2 regions of the Chryseomicrobium aureum genome follow, and region 2 is predicted to be linked to the other one. Evidence: a T-box and tRNA genes for the amino acid it is inferred to sense, from the RefSeq annotation. Region 2 holds a T-box; the other holds one or more tRNA genes.
The links. The T-box of region 2 lies ahead of metG (methionine--tRNA ligase). A T-box ahead of a tRNA ligase gene usually reads a tRNA of that ligase, here a tRNA-Met.
Positions count from the first base shown of each region.

Region 1 (7,248 bases), 360 kb from region 2:
GAGGCAAATCCCGCATCTATAACACCAGGCTGTGATGAGGAGGACATAGTCCGAAGTTTCTGATTTCACGCTGCCAAGAAAAGCCTCTAGCGAGGCGGGAGGTGCCCGTACCGCAAACCGACACAGGTGGTCGAGGAGAGAATCCTAAGGTGAGCGAGTGAACTCTCGTTAAGGAACTCGGCAAAATGACCCCGTAACTTCGGGAGAAGGGGTGCTCTGACAGGGTGAAAGCCCGAGAGAGCCGCAGTGAATAGGCCCAGGCGACTGTTTAGCAAAAACACAGGTCTCTGCAAAACCGTAAGGTGACGTATAGGGGCTGACGCCTGCCCGGTGCTGGAAGGTTAAGAGGAGTGCTTAGCGCAAGCGAAGGTGCGAATTGAAGCCCCAGTAAACGGCGGCCGTAACTATAACGGTCCTAAGGTAGCGAAATTCCTTGTCGGGTAAGTTCCGACCCGCACGAAAGGCGTAACGATCTGGGCACTGTCTCAACGAGAGACTCGGTGAAATTATAGTACCTGTGAAGATGCAGGTTACCCGCGACAGGACGGAAAGACCCCGTGGAGCTTTACTGTAGCCTGATATTGAACTTTGGTGCAACTTGTACAGGATAGGTAGGAGCCTAAGAGCCCGGAGCGCCAGCTTCGGAGGAGGCGTCGGTGGGATACTACCCTGGTTGTATTGAAGTTCTAACCCATGCCCGTGACCCGGGCAGGAGACAGTGTCAGGCGGACAGTTTGACTGGGGCGGTCGCCTCCTAAAGTGTAACGGAGGCGCCCAAAGGTTCCCTCAGAATGGTTGGAAATCATTCGAAGAGTGTAAAGGCAGAAGGGAGCTTGACTGCGAGACCTACAAGTCGAGCAGGGTCGAAAGACGGGCTTAGTGATCCGGTGGTTCCGCATGGAAGGGCCATCGCTCAACGGATAAAAGCTACCCCGGGGATAACAGGCTTATCTCCCCCAAGAGTCCACATCGACGGGGAGGTTTGGCACCTCGATGTCGGCTCATCGCATCCTGGGGCTGTAGTCGGTCCCAAGGGTTGGGCTGTTCGCCCATTAAAGCGGTACGCGAGCTGGGTTCAGAACGTCGTGAGACAGTTCGGTCCCTATCCGTCGTGGGCGTAGGAAATTTGAGAGGAGCTGTCCTTAGTACGAGAGGACCGGGATGGACACACCGCTGGTGTACCAGTTGTCTTGCCAAAGGCATCGCTGGGTAGCTATGTGTGGACGGGATAAGTGCTGAAAGCATCTAAGCATGAAGCCCCCCTCAAGATGAGATTTCCCATTACGCAAGTAAGTAAGATCCCTCAAAGACGATGAGGTAGATAGGTTCGGGGTGGAAGCACGGCGACGTGTGGAGCTGACGAATACTAATCGATCGAGGACTTAACCAAAAAACGAGATGTGAAGTGACCTGCGCAAGAAACTCCGAGTAGATCGGACGTGCACGAGAAGACGGTCTTCGTCTTATCGGGTGCGGCCGGTCTGGGAGCGTGTTTCTAGGTCACGGAACTCGACAACATTTAGATGTGGATTCGATTCCACAACTGAACACAATCAATTGTCATTCTATCCAGTTTTGAAAGAACAAATTTTATTGAGAAAACACTTGTAATACTGAGTGGGTTTGATATAATAAGTCTTGTCTTTCAAATAAGTCTAGTGATGATGGCGAAGAGGTCACACCCGTTCCCATACCGAACACGGAAGTTAAGCTCTTCAGCGCCGATGGTAGTTGGGGGTCTCCCCCTGTGAGAGTAGGACGTCGCTAGGCATTATTTATTCCGAAGTAGCTCAGTGGTAGAGCAACCGGCTGTTAACCGGTTGGTCGTAGGTTCGAGTCCTACCTTCGGAGCCATTCTATGGAGAGCTGTCCGAGTGGCCGAAGGAGCACGATTGGAAATCGTGTATACGTTAATCGCGTATCAAGGGTTCAAATCCCTTGCTCTCCGCCATAGAGCTCTTACAAACAATGGCCCCTTGGTCAAGCGGTTAAGACACCGCCCTTTCACGGCGGTAACACGGGTTCGAATCCCGTAGGGGTCACCATTCATACGGAGGATTAGCTCAGCTGGGAGAGCACCTGCCTTACAAGCAGGGGGTCGGCGGTTCGATCCCGTCATCCTCCACCATTTATTTTTTATTAGTATTGTCGCGGGGTGGAGCAGCTCGGTAGCTCGTCGGGCTCATAACCCGAAGGTCGCAGGTTCAAATCCTGCCCCCGCAACCAAGGTCCCGTGGTGTAGCGGTTAACATGCCTGCCTGTCACGCAGGAGATCGCGGGTTCGATTCCCGTCGGGACCGCCATTTTTTAATAAGTAGATTTTACATAAGCCATATCGCTTACATAAAATCTTGTTGGCTCAGTAGCTCAGTTGGTAGAGCAAAGGACTGAAAATCCTTGTGTCGGCGGTTCGATTCCGTCCTGAGCCACCATTTTTAGGCCGGTGTAGCTCAACTGGTAGAGCAACTGACTTGTAATCAGTAGGTTGAGGGTTCAAGTCCTTTCGCCGGCACCATAGTTTGTGGAGGGGTAGCGAAGTGGCTAAACGCGGCGGACTGTAAATCCGCTCCTTAGGGTTCGGCGGTTCGAATCCGTCCCCCTCCACCATTTTTTTATTTAGGGGCATAGTTTAAAGGTAGAACTACGGTCTCCAAAACCGTCAGTGTGGGTTCGATTCCTACTGCCCCTGCCAATTCTTACATTGATAAATCGTGGCGGTCGTGGCGAAGTGGTTAACGCACCGGATTGTGATTCCGGCACTCGGGGGTTCAATTCCCCTCGGTCGCCCCATTATTTGTCTTTTTTTATTTGTCTTGATATAGTTTTTATAATCGTGGCGGTCGTGGCGAAGTGGTTAACGCACCGGATTGTGATTCCGGCATTCGGGGGTTCAATTCCCCTCGGTCGCCCTTTTGATGGGGTATAGCCAAGCGGTAAGGCAACGGATTTTGATTCCGTCATGCCTAGGTTCGAATCCTAGTACCCCAGCCATTTTGCGGAAGTAGTTCAGTGGTAGAACACCACCTTGCCAAGGTGGGGGTCGCGAGTTCGAACCTCGTCTTCCGCTCCAAAAAATTGGCGGCATAGCCAAGTGGTAAGGCACAGGTCTGCAACACCTTTATCACCGGTTCAAATCCGGTTGCCGCCTCCATATAGCGCCGGTGTGGCGGAATTGGCAGACGCGCTGGACTCAAAATCCAGTTCCTTCACGGGAGTGTCGGTTCGACCCCGACCGCCGGTATATTATGTAGTACGACTCTACCTCTGCCAGGTAGAGTTTTTTTATTTGGTTTTTGGGTAGTTAAGTTTGAAAGAGGTGTTGTAGAAATGGAACGACAAAAGTTATGGACGCGAAACTTTATTCTTATTTCGAGTGTCAATTTTCTACTGACACTCGTTTTTTTCTTATTAGTTGTGATCATTGGTCTTTATGCTGTTGATTCGTTTAAAGCCACAACGAGCCAAGCTGGTTTGGTTACTGGAATTTTTATTGTAGGAACCTTGATCGGTCGATTGCTCATCGGTGGAAAGATTGATGAGATTGGACGAAAAAAGACATTACTTATTGGGTTTATTTTGTTTAATGCAGTCACTTTGTTGTACTTTGTGCAGGTAGACATAACGATTTTATTACTTACGCGCCTGTTGCATGGTATTTCACTTGGAATTGCAAGTACAGCTGCAGCAACGATGGTAGCTTCTATTATTCCAATGGCAAGACGTGGAGAAGGGATCGGCTATTTTAGTATGAGTTCAACCCTAGCTACAGCAATTGGTCCGTTTGTTGGATTAATGCTGACACGCGTAACTACTTTCCCTGTAATTTTTTTGATTTGTTTCATTGTAGGAGTAGTTGGTTTAGTCATTGCTTCATTAGTTCAAGTACCTCCAGTAAAAGCTTTAAAGGATGAAAAGGAAACATCATTCTCAATCCGAAGTCTTATCGAACCAAAGGCAGTTCCTATAGCATTTGTAACACTTGTTATTGCGTTCTGCTTCTCGAGCGTTTTATCATTCATGAATTTCTATGCAATTGATTTAGACTTGATTGAGGCTGCCAGTGTCTTCTTCTTGGTGTATGCTCTATCCGTTCTTATTTCAAGGCCATTTACAGGGCGTTTAATGGATCGAAAGGGAGCAAACTATGTAATGTATCCTGCGTTTGTTTTATTAGCGTTAGGTCTTTATCTATTAAGTACAGCTACAAGCTCCCTTACGTTCTTGATAGCTGCAAGCTTGATTGGTTTCGGATTTGGAAACATGCAATCTTGTACACAAGCAATCGCAGTTAAGCTGACGCCGATGCATCGTATGGGCATGGCTACATCTACATTCTTTATTTTCTTGGATGCTGGGCTTGGTTTTGGGCCATATTTATTAGGAATCATGTTAGGGTTTTTAACGTATGCCGAGATGTACTTTGTGTTAAGCATTGTTGCACTCAGTGCTGTTTTGCTTTACTTCTTTGTGTATGGGAAAAAGGACAAAGAGTATCAGCAAATTTACTAGCTATTGCAGATACCATTAGAATTTGCTATAGTGAGGTTCATATAGAAGAGTCTTTGAAGTGGTCAAGTACGTAATGTAAACGTTCAGAAAGTGCAGTGAGTGATGAGAGCTGCGCCGTCCATGCATGCGGAAACCTCCCATGGAGATGCTGTGCAAACACAGCCGGTTCGTTCCCGATAAAGACGCTTGAGATCGTCCTTGTGACGAATGAAGGTGGTACCGTGTCTATCCAGCAGGAAGGCGCCCTTTTGGGTGTTTTTCTGCTTTTTATTTTGTCAAAATTAAAGGAGGCAATACAATGTCAGTACAACAAAATGATTTTTCAAAGTGGTACATCGATACGATTCAAAAAGCAGATTTAATGGATTATACACCTGTTCGCGGATGTATCGCATTCAAACCAGATGGTTATGAGCTTTGGGAGAGAATACAAGCGGAGATGGACCGTCGTTTTAAAGAGACAGGTCACCGCAATGCGTATTTCCCGATGTTGATTCCTGAGTCTTTCTTCCAAAAAGAAAAAGACCATATCGAAGGTTTCTCACCTGAATTACCATGGGTGACAGAAGCTGCAGGCGAACAGTTAGAAGAACGTCTCGCATTGCGTCCGACGTCTGAGACGATGATTGGTCATCTTTATTCAGATTGGATCAAAAGCTATAGAGACCTCCCTGTACTGATCAATCAATGGGCAAATGTTTTCCGCTGGGAGAAAAAGACGTTACCTTTCATTCGTACATCTGAATTTTTATGGCAAGAAGGACACACTGCTCATGTTGATGAAGAGGATGCACGTAAAGAGACGATGCAAATGCTTCAAGTTTACAAAGAAGTAGTAGAAGACTTACTAGCGATTCCAGTATACGACGGTCAAAAAACACCTTCTGAGCGCTTTGCGGGTGCAGTAGATACGTTCTCAATCGAGGCGATGATGAAAGACGGAAAGGCTGTTCAAGCTGGAACATCTCACTATCTCGGGACAAAATTTGCGGAAGCATTTGATATTAAATATTTGAATAAAGAAAATAAGCACGTGCATGTTCACACTACATCTTGGGGAACATCGACTCGCTTGATTGGTGCCATGATCATGGTGCACGGAGATGAACAAGGCCTTGTATTGCCACCAAAAATGGCGCCAACACAAGTCGTATTGATTCCAGTAGGACCTTGGAAAAAGAAGCCTGAAATCGTGGAGAACTTGGATAAAATCTTTGCTGAACTAAAAGCAAAAGGCATTCGTGTGAAATTAGATGATTCGGACCAATCTCCTGGATACAAATTCAACGAGTGGGAATTGAAAGGTGTTCCTGTACGCGTAGAATTAGGTCCTCGTGATTTAGAGAATGGCCAAGCGCTGATGAAAGCACGTGATGCAGAAGAGAAGACAGCAGTCGCTCTTGACGATCTAGTCGCATCGATTGAAAACGAATTAACAGTGATGCAGACTCGACTTTATGACAAAGCGGTTGTTTTCCGTGAAGAGAATAGTCATACGCATGTGGACACATTAGATGAGTTAAAAGCACATATCGAAACTTCACAAACAGAAGGAAAGATTCCTGGATGGATTCTTGGTGGCTGGTGTGGAGAAGACGCATGTGAAGAGAACGTCAAAGAAGAGACGAAATTCACGACGCGTAACATTCCTTTCAATCCACCGACTGAGAAGAAAACATGTATAAACTGTGGTAACGAAGCGAAACATAGCGTGTGGTTTGGTCGCGCGTATTAATAGCAAAACGCCTGCTTGTCACTAGGACGAGCAGGCGTTTTCTGATCCGGTTAAGATTTTGCTTACGCATCTAATTTTTGGTTGGTCAAAAGAGATGGGGAACGTTGGAACGAGTGAAGGGTTATGGGTTGGCTTCACAGGTAGTTGGTTGAGACCGGATCAGCTTCTGACAAGAGTCTCACTTGTCAGAAGGTTACTCGTAACGAGATGCATCAAACTCTAGTTCTACTTGATAGTTCTTAGAATTGACAAGACCTGAAACTTTATTGGCATTTCTTTCATATTGCAGCGCTTTTTCGCGGTATTCTTCTGGGTCGAAACGGGCAACACGCATATAGGCTGCCGCTTCTCCGTATCCATACTCCGGTTGTTCTTTAGGAGATGCACCAAGCTGTTTATAAAGCTTTGCTTGCGCACGAAGCTGCATCGCATACTCAATAGCCTCTACCAACGGAATTTGTTCTCCTTGATAGTCTATTGCTGTAGCAAGGTTTGCTTTATAAATTAAGCGGTCAAGAAGCATGATGTCTTGTCGAATCATTTTAATATCGCTATCGACATCATCTACGGAACGTCGTTGTTCTGGTAGAGCTTGGCCTTTTTCAGAAAGTGTAAATGCAACACGCAGCATTTCTTGTTCGAGTTCTTGTACTTGTTTCGTTAAAAGGCTTCGTAACCGTATACCATCTGCTAATGTAAAAGATGTCATTTAAATCGTTCCTTCCGGATTGGATTTGGATAAGAGAAGTTGTTTACAATCTCCACCATGAATTTGCGTGAACATGGACTGAACAGCATTTAAAAGTTTCCCAGCCTGTTGATCGGCCGTTTCAGGTGTAAGATACACGATATGTAAAGCATCTGTTGTCTGAGTCGTCACCGCAGTTCGCACCGAGTCGACATAGGGACTGCCGAATGGACCAGTTGCATCATGGGAAGTTAGAATACCTGTAAGAGTGGTTTCACGTCCATTTAATGCTTCGTAGGATGTGCTTTCGTCTCCA
Region 1 covers NZ_CP171117.1:796,670-803,917, forward strand. Annotated here, with positions in the region: rRNA gene ACF3OH_RS04285 (23S ribosomal RNA) at 1-1,390, shown strand, start outside; rRNA gene rrf (5S ribosomal RNA) at 1,655-1,770, shown strand; tRNA gene ACF3OH_RS04295 (tRNA-Asn) at 1,780-1,854, shown strand; tRNA gene ACF3OH_RS04300 (tRNA-Ser) at 1,861-1,951, shown strand; tRNA gene ACF3OH_RS04305 (tRNA-Glu) at 1,971-2,045, shown strand; tRNA gene ACF3OH_RS04310 (tRNA-Val) at 2,053-2,128, shown strand; tRNA gene ACF3OH_RS04315 (tRNA-Met) at 2,150-2,226, shown strand; tRNA gene ACF3OH_RS04320 (tRNA-Asp) at 2,228-2,303, shown strand; tRNA gene ACF3OH_RS04325 (tRNA-Phe) at 2,357-2,432, shown strand; tRNA gene ACF3OH_RS04330 (tRNA-Thr) at 2,440-2,515, shown strand; tRNA gene ACF3OH_RS04335 (tRNA-Tyr) at 2,524-2,607, shown strand; tRNA gene ACF3OH_RS04340 (tRNA-Trp) at 2,619-2,692, shown strand; tRNA gene ACF3OH_RS04345 (tRNA-His) at 2,715-2,790, shown strand; tRNA gene ACF3OH_RS04350 (tRNA-His) at 2,837-2,909, shown strand; tRNA gene ACF3OH_RS04355 (tRNA-Gln) at 2,917-2,991, shown strand; tRNA gene ACF3OH_RS04360 (tRNA-Gly) at 2,996-3,070, shown strand; tRNA gene ACF3OH_RS04365 (tRNA-Cys) at 3,078-3,151, shown strand; tRNA gene ACF3OH_RS04370 (tRNA-Leu) at 3,158-3,241, shown strand; gene ACF3OH_RS04375 (MFS transporter) at 3,328-4,509, shown strand; gene proS (proline--tRNA ligase) at 4,808-6,244, shown strand; gene ACF3OH_RS04385 (hypothetical protein) at 6,438-6,953, opposite strand; gene ACF3OH_RS04390 (B3/4 domain-containing protein) at 6,954-7,248, opposite strand, start outside.
Region 1: it has a tRNA-Met gene. The T-box ahead of metG (methionine--tRNA ligase) is inferred to sense a tRNA for this amino acid. The anticodon was not compared.

Region 2 (7,248 bases):
CAGGAGAATAGCACATCTCCCTTCACGAGTTGATGCCAATGCTGTGGTCGGTCGAAGTCAATCGTGTGGGCATGGAGTTTGTCATGGCGAAGTCCAAGGTCTCTTCGCACGAACAAGCTGACTTGTTCCATTTCGGAATCCGCCAAAAGCTGTTCGACTAAATCTTTCCCTGTGGCACCTGTCGCACCAATCACTAACGCATGCATCGTAATTCCCCCCACTTGAACAATTTTCTTAAGTATACGCCATTCTGCACCCATTGACCTCTTTGACGCGTCTTTTTTACCAGAAATTGCGTGGCTGCGTACGAAAGGTCTATGGAAAGGTGCAACACCCATCGATACCTACCGTGAAATCATGGGCGTGCCACTTCCGGTCGTCTGGCAAACCTTATGTCCCGAACATTCGCGCAGCACAAGACAACGGCTTAACGAGTATCGGTGTGCGCTTTATAAATCAAAAAGCTGATGACCACTAGTGAGTCAACAGCTTTTTTGTTACGCTTTTTTTAATTTGAAATGCAATACAAATAATAGGATTGTAATCAATGTGAACGCTGTTAATGCGAGGAACGGAATCGTCACAAACCCGAACCAGTTGATGTATTGAACGTTACACGGTACACCTTGCACACAAGGCTTGATGTTTGCAAATCCAGGCACTTTTTGTACGAGGTAGTGGTATAGCGAAATGCCTCCACCGATTAAAGTCAGCGGCAATACGTACAAACGCATCCGCACATCATTTGTGAACGCTGCAATCCCCAGCACTATCGTCAGTGGATACATGAAGATTCGTTGGATCCAACACAATTCACACGGTACAAATCCTCGGATATTGCTGAAGTATAAACTACCAAGCGTTGCCACTAATGCCACAAGCCAAGCAAAATAAAGCGCATAATTTTCAATGAATCCCTCGCGCGTCGATTTAGTCATTGTTCGTCTGCCCTTGTTCGATCAGCATCGCAATCATCTCATAATCAAACGGATCTTCAAGGAACACACCGTTGACGTAAATGGTCGGCGTGAACGGTACACCAAATTCCTTCACAAGTTCATTGTCACGTGTAACTTCCTGCACGATAGCAGATTCCTCAGATGCCATGTCGGTGCGCATCTTATCGATGTCGACTCCAGGAGCTGTCGCTTCAGCGATTTCCGCCATCTTATCAATCGTCACCCATGGCTCGTCATGTTGTTGCGAAGCAGGTTGTGCATCGTACACAGCTTTATTGAATGCCCAGAAGTTTTCAGGGTCTTGTTCGAAAACAGATTCAGAAGCTAGAGAAGCAATGACTGATTCTTCTCCGTGGAAAAGAACATTAATGTAGCTCAAGTTTGCTTTCCCAGTCTCAATGTAATCCTCGACCAGTTTCGGGTAGATCGTCTCTCCCCACTGCTTACAAGATGGACATTTGTAATCGCCAAACTCTACGATTTCAACTGGTGCATCCGCATCCCCAAGCATCGGTTGCCCTTCTGTAGGTGGGTAGACTCGTTCTGTTTCTTGCGGCACTTCAGTTGCCGTTGTACCGGTATCTCTGTTCATATAAAGGACGATGCCCACGATGACGACTGCTAGAGCCAGTGTGGCGAGCATGATTTTTTGATTTGTTTTCATGGAATTTCCTCCTTACAGGTGGTGCACTTAGTTTATCATAGGGTAGCCGGGTATGCGGTTACAATTATGTGACGAGTTTCGTGGAGTGTTTAACGCCCGAAAGTGGTGCATTAGCGACCGAGTCGGACCACTTAAAGACCGTAGTGGTTCCATTAACGCCCGACTTGACCCCATTAACGCCCCAAGTGATGTTATGGAAACTAATCGGCGCATAAAAAAGCCCCGGCAAGCCTCCTCAAACAAAGGACGCCAACCGGAACGCGCAAGTTTCTACTCAAGTGTCAATTTATACAATTTGTCATCGTTATCACTAGGGTTGCCTCGGCTGTAGTGAGATAACCCCAGGATTTGTATTATCGATTTAATTTTTCGATTTCTTGTGAAATAGCTTCTATGTCAATTCGTTCATACAGAGGCTGTACTTCTACTAATTGGATTGGCAAGTTCTCCACTGGTTCCCAGCTATCATAAACGTCACCTGTCATTCGCTCAACTTGATGAGAACCAAACGGGATGAACGGCTTTACCAACTGCGCTATGTTTTGAATAGCATAGACACATGTAGCAAGAGTTTCTTTTGCCCTTTCCTCATTATCATTTACAGAAATCCAAGGTTTCTGCTCATCGAAATAACGATTCATCTCTCGTATGAATTCAAACAATACTTCTAATGATTGTTTCAGTTCGGCTGCTTCAATCAGTTTCCCTGCTTCTTCGTAAAGTAACCTAATCCTAGTCATTACCGCAGGATCCACTTCACTTTCCGGAACCTTACCTTCGTAAGATTTCTCTATAAACTTGAATGTTCGATTTATTAAATTGCCATATGCCCCAAGAAGTTCACTATTGTGGCTATAAATAAATTCTCTCCATGAAAAATCCGTATCTCGATTTTCCGGTGCATTCATAGTCAAGAAATAACGAAGGCTATCCGGATGATAGCGTTCTAGAACGTCGGGTACCCATACGGCCCAGTTTTGGCTCGTTGAAATCTTTCTTTTCTCAAGCGTCATATATTCATTTGAAACAATGGCTGTCGGTCTCGCTTTTAGTTCAGCGCCACTAAGAATAGCGGGCCAAATAATCGAGTGAAACGGAATATTGTCTTTCCCGTGCACATAATAGCTCCTCACGCCGGCTTCCCACCACTTGTCATGGGAAACTCCTCTCTCTTCAGCCCATTTTCGACTTGCCGTATAGTAACCTGCGACGGCTTCTATCCATACGTAGATTTTCTTCCCTTCAAACCCTTCGACGGGAACTGGAACACCGTTTGGCAAATCTCTTGTGACAGCTCGGTCATGAACGCCTTCACTTAAATAGCGGGCCGTTAACTTTAAAGCATTATCACGCCAACCGCCTTTTCTTTCACTCTTCTTGACGAGATTTTCTAGCTCTTTTTGAAATTGGCTAAAGGCGAAATAGAAATGACTTGTCTCTCGTATTTCTGGTGGATTGCCACAAATTTTGCACTGCTTTTCAAGTAAGTCTAGTGGATCCAAAATAGTGGAACACATTTCGCACTGGTCACCACGCGCCTTCGCTCCGCAAACAGGACAAATTCCTTCAACAAACCGGTCGGGAAGAAATTGATTGTCAAATGCGCAATAAGCTTGATCAATCGTCATAGTATATAAATGGTCATTGTTTAGAAGTTTGAGAAAGAGCTCTTGCACATACTGATGATGTTTGGAATCGTCTGTTCGTGTGTAGATGTCGTAAGTAAACCCAAGTTTTCTAAACGTTTCATCAAACTCTTGATGGTACCGATCAGCAATATCCTTTACAGATTTCCCTTCTTGATTGGCTCGAATCGAAATGGGTGTGCCGTTGCAATCGCTTCCCGATACATAAAGTACTTCTTCCCCTTTTTGACGATGGTACCTGGCTAAACTATCTCCCGGCAACAGTGCAGCAATATGGCCGACGTGCAATGAACCATTCGCATAAGGCCAAGCCCCTCCAATAAATACTGGCATAGTACTTCCTCCTTTTGGGCACAAAAAAAGCCCTCATCGATTGACTCGATTAGGACGAACATGTCGTGGTACCACCTAAATTCGCATAAGACTCACATCTTATGCCTCTGCCAGTACGTGTGCATACTGCTGCTGTTGTAACGAGTGCACGTCTCGGCGCAGCCTACTAAACGGTTCGGTGCGCAGCTCAAAGGCCATTTTCATTTCAGGACATCTGCTTCATTTCCACCATCAGAAGCTCTCTATAAGAATTGCTGAACTTACTTTCCTTCTCATCGCTATTTTTTAAGTTGTGATTAGAATAGCACTTATTCCCAAATTGCACAATATTGGAATTGAGTTATGCTACACTTTTCATAAAGATATTTATAAACGGAGACAATCAAATGAAAACACAAACTACTGTACCCGCATTAACTTTAAAGCGAAGAAACAAACCGGATAAAGAGTTTCTTTTATTCCCTTCAAACGAAACACTTTACTTACTGCCGAAACTTGCCGGGTCTTATGTTATAGATACAGTTACAGGAGACTCTTTACTACTGGGTGGATTATTTTATGGCCTTTCTAAATATCTGATGAAAAAAGATAAAGAAAAGCTAACGGACTACATGGCAGCCTTCCGTGAAGGAAATACTGACTATTTCAACATACAGAAAAAAGCCATCTCTATTCCTTTTAGAGAGATTGAAAAAATCACGATTTCTATGAAAAATCCATATAGTAAGGAATTGTGGTATGACAGCAAGTTGACTATACATAGTACCAGTGCTGAAACGTACGACTTTTATGTGGGTTCTGATGAACAACTTTCTGAAGTGGAATCGTTTTGTGCCATTTACCTTTCGGAAGTTCCAATAGAAAAGAAGTGAGATAGCTCTAGCTTTTGTTTCAATAAAACAAGATAAGACTTATGAGATAACCCCTGGGGTTGTCTCATAAGTCTCCATTTGTTTCGAGCAGTTTCATTATATAGGAGTCTAGCTCATCTGACTTCAGTTCATAATATAAATTGGTATCCTGAATATGTAGTTTTTCAGAGCCCGTATCAATTAAAGTAGCGCCTTTGTCATTTTTCAGACTGATTCTATACTTAAAAGTAGAGCCGATATAATTATTAAAATAACTCCTATTCAACTGTTGAATCGATATTATTTCTTGAACATGAATTACTTCATCTTCCATTAACTCATACGTATAGTAGTCATTTGCCGACAAATACTCAATCGACACTAACTCAATAGAGGTGAATGAGTTAATCTCCCTTTGTGCTAATACTTCTTCAAATGATTTATCTTGATTCGCATAGAGAATAATAGCCATAATTATCACACATACAATCCCTAAAACCCAACTTAACTTGCCTTTTATTAATCTCACTACACCTCTCCCCTCCATAACTCATCACCGATGGCCATCTTTCCTTGCCTGAATATATCCATAGTATGTACATGTTCCGTGCGAATGAAGATCCTTCACTTCAAAGCCGCATTGCTCGTAAAATGTGAAATTGTTTGACGACGTATGCGCGAACCAATCGCCATGCAGAAGTTTTTCAATACAGAGCCCAACTAACTTCTTACCAATTCCTTTTCCCCGATAATCGCTATGAACGACTAAATCCAAGATGTTCGCGACCATCACTTGATCAGAAATCACACGGATCATTCCAATCATTTTATCGGAGTCCCACACGGTAAACGCCCATGTCGCATTCTCAAAAATCAGCGCGTATTTTTCTTTTTGCCATTCCGGTAGTGGTTTCGCCCAGCCTGCGTCCAGGAAAAGTTCTTCTACACGGTTTGCATCTATCCCATTTGTGCCTTCACGAATGACGTGTCCATTAAAGTATTGGTACATTTTGTTCCCCCTTAGTGATTAGTGCTAACTCATCGCGTAACATTTCTTTATAATCCGACCGTCTCCAAAGCGTAACCGCCTCTAGTTCACCTAATTTATCGACCAAGTTCTCTACAATTCGGTACCCGAGGTAATAGGCAAACCGCGTTGCACCAAATCGAGTTCCACCATTGATTGAAAACCACTCACGAAACAAATCACTTTGATCCAAATTCTTTAAATCTTCAATGAGAGCAGTTGCAAGTTCTTTCTCGTTAGCTTTTGCAAAAGCTAGCCAGTCTTCTCCTTGCTGGTCATATGTGAAGTAGATAGATTCCGGGATATCTACGACTTGCATGGAATGATACGTTGCGACCCCTTCTTGAAGTAAGGTGGTATACGGGCTCATCCAGTCAAGTTTGGCCCATTCCATCCCAAGTTGATCTGTGCGTGCATTATGCAGGGCATGACCCAACTCGTGTGCAATAATTGCATCCAGTGTGACATCTTCTGGTGAAAGTTTTTCTAAACAAAATGTGATGTCCGGAAAGATTTGCTTATGTGTAAATGCGTTGGACCCAAATGCGCCGACAATCATGTGGACATCTTGATCAAGAGTCACCGGATATAAAGATTCATACTTCTGCACAATCTTTAAAATTCGGCTCTCCATCTTGTCACTGTTCTCTTGAATTGCTGGCAAGAGTTCTTGATAGCGTATAAGAGCTAATTTCTTCTTTTCTTCTGGACGATAACAGTGATACGCAAAATATTCTTTAAAGTGCGGAGCAAACTTAGAATAATAGCCATCTAAAAACTCAGTAGTGGGTTCATAGTTACTCAGAAAATAGGAAACTGTGTTATAGATTTTCATTCTAGTCCCCCACAACCCGATTTCGCTTTTCCTTGCGCTGTTGTTGCTTCTTAAAATAATCATCGAACCCCATGAACATTCCGAGTCCCACTAGCACAACGCCACTAAGTTTTGTTCCGATCATCTGAACCGTCGAATGCGCTTCGTTGTTCAAAGCAATCAGTACAAATCCAATTAGTATTAGTAGTGTTCCGAACATCATTAAAAACGCCTTGAATGCACCTTTCATCATTTTCATATTGTTTAACCCCTTCCCCTAATCAATCATTCTCTATATATCCTAAATTCTAGAAGTAATTCTAATCAGTATACTTCTGTATCCATTTTCTGTATACCAAATTCATGCTATTTCTCATTATTTCCCAACGATAGGAAAAGCCCAGCTCTATTTTAGTAGAGAGGGCTTTGATATGTATGATCGTTCTTCTAAAACTTATAATCTTTCGCTTTCGTCATAGGAATTTCATTGCGCTTTGAAAAACGAACAAGTGCGGCCTCTAGACCTTGTGGAAAGAAGTCGAACAAGCGAATAGTAATTCCTTGCTTTCGCTTCAATACTGCTCCCATCTTCACAAATCCGAACCTTCGAAAATGAATTTCGGTTAAGTCTTCGGGAGTAATTTGTTTCCGGTAAAGAGGAAGTTTGTAAAGAAAGACTCCAAATTGAAGTGTGCTTTCAGATACATGCAATTCATATGTAATAAACAATGATAGAACAAGGAAAGCTATAAAAAAGTATGGATAATACAGAATGCCTTCATTGAGAGAAATCGCCAAATTCGGTATGCCAATCAATACGATGAAACTAATAAAAGCTGTTTGGGTGGAGTAGCTTTATAGGTCATGAGTTGCCTCTTCTAAAGTATCTTTAGGATTCGGCCCGAAGCGATTTGGAAAGCTTTCACCGTCGTAGCAGAACATCATCAATAAAAG
Region 2 covers NZ_CP171117.1:434,599-441,846, reverse strand. Annotated here, with positions in the region: gene ACF3OH_RS02450 (NAD(P)H-binding protein) at 1-206, opposite strand, end outside; gene ACF3OH_RS02445 (disulfide oxidoreductase) at 498-938, opposite strand; gene ACF3OH_RS02440 (DsbA family protein) at 931-1,623, opposite strand; gene metG (methionine--tRNA ligase) at 1,977-3,602, opposite strand; T-box leader at 3,650-3,887, opposite strand; gene ACF3OH_RS02430 (hypothetical protein) at 3,989-4,474, shown strand; gene ACF3OH_RS02425 (hypothetical protein) at 4,539-4,982, opposite strand; gene ACF3OH_RS02420 (GNAT family N-acetyltransferase) at 5,007-5,462, opposite strand; gene ACF3OH_RS02415 (hypothetical protein) at 5,446-6,315, opposite strand; gene ACF3OH_RS02410 (hypothetical protein) at 6,317-6,553, opposite strand; gene ACF3OH_RS02405 (hypothetical protein) at 6,742-6,882, opposite strand; gene ACF3OH_RS02400 (DUF805 domain-containing protein) at 7,150-7,248, opposite strand, start outside.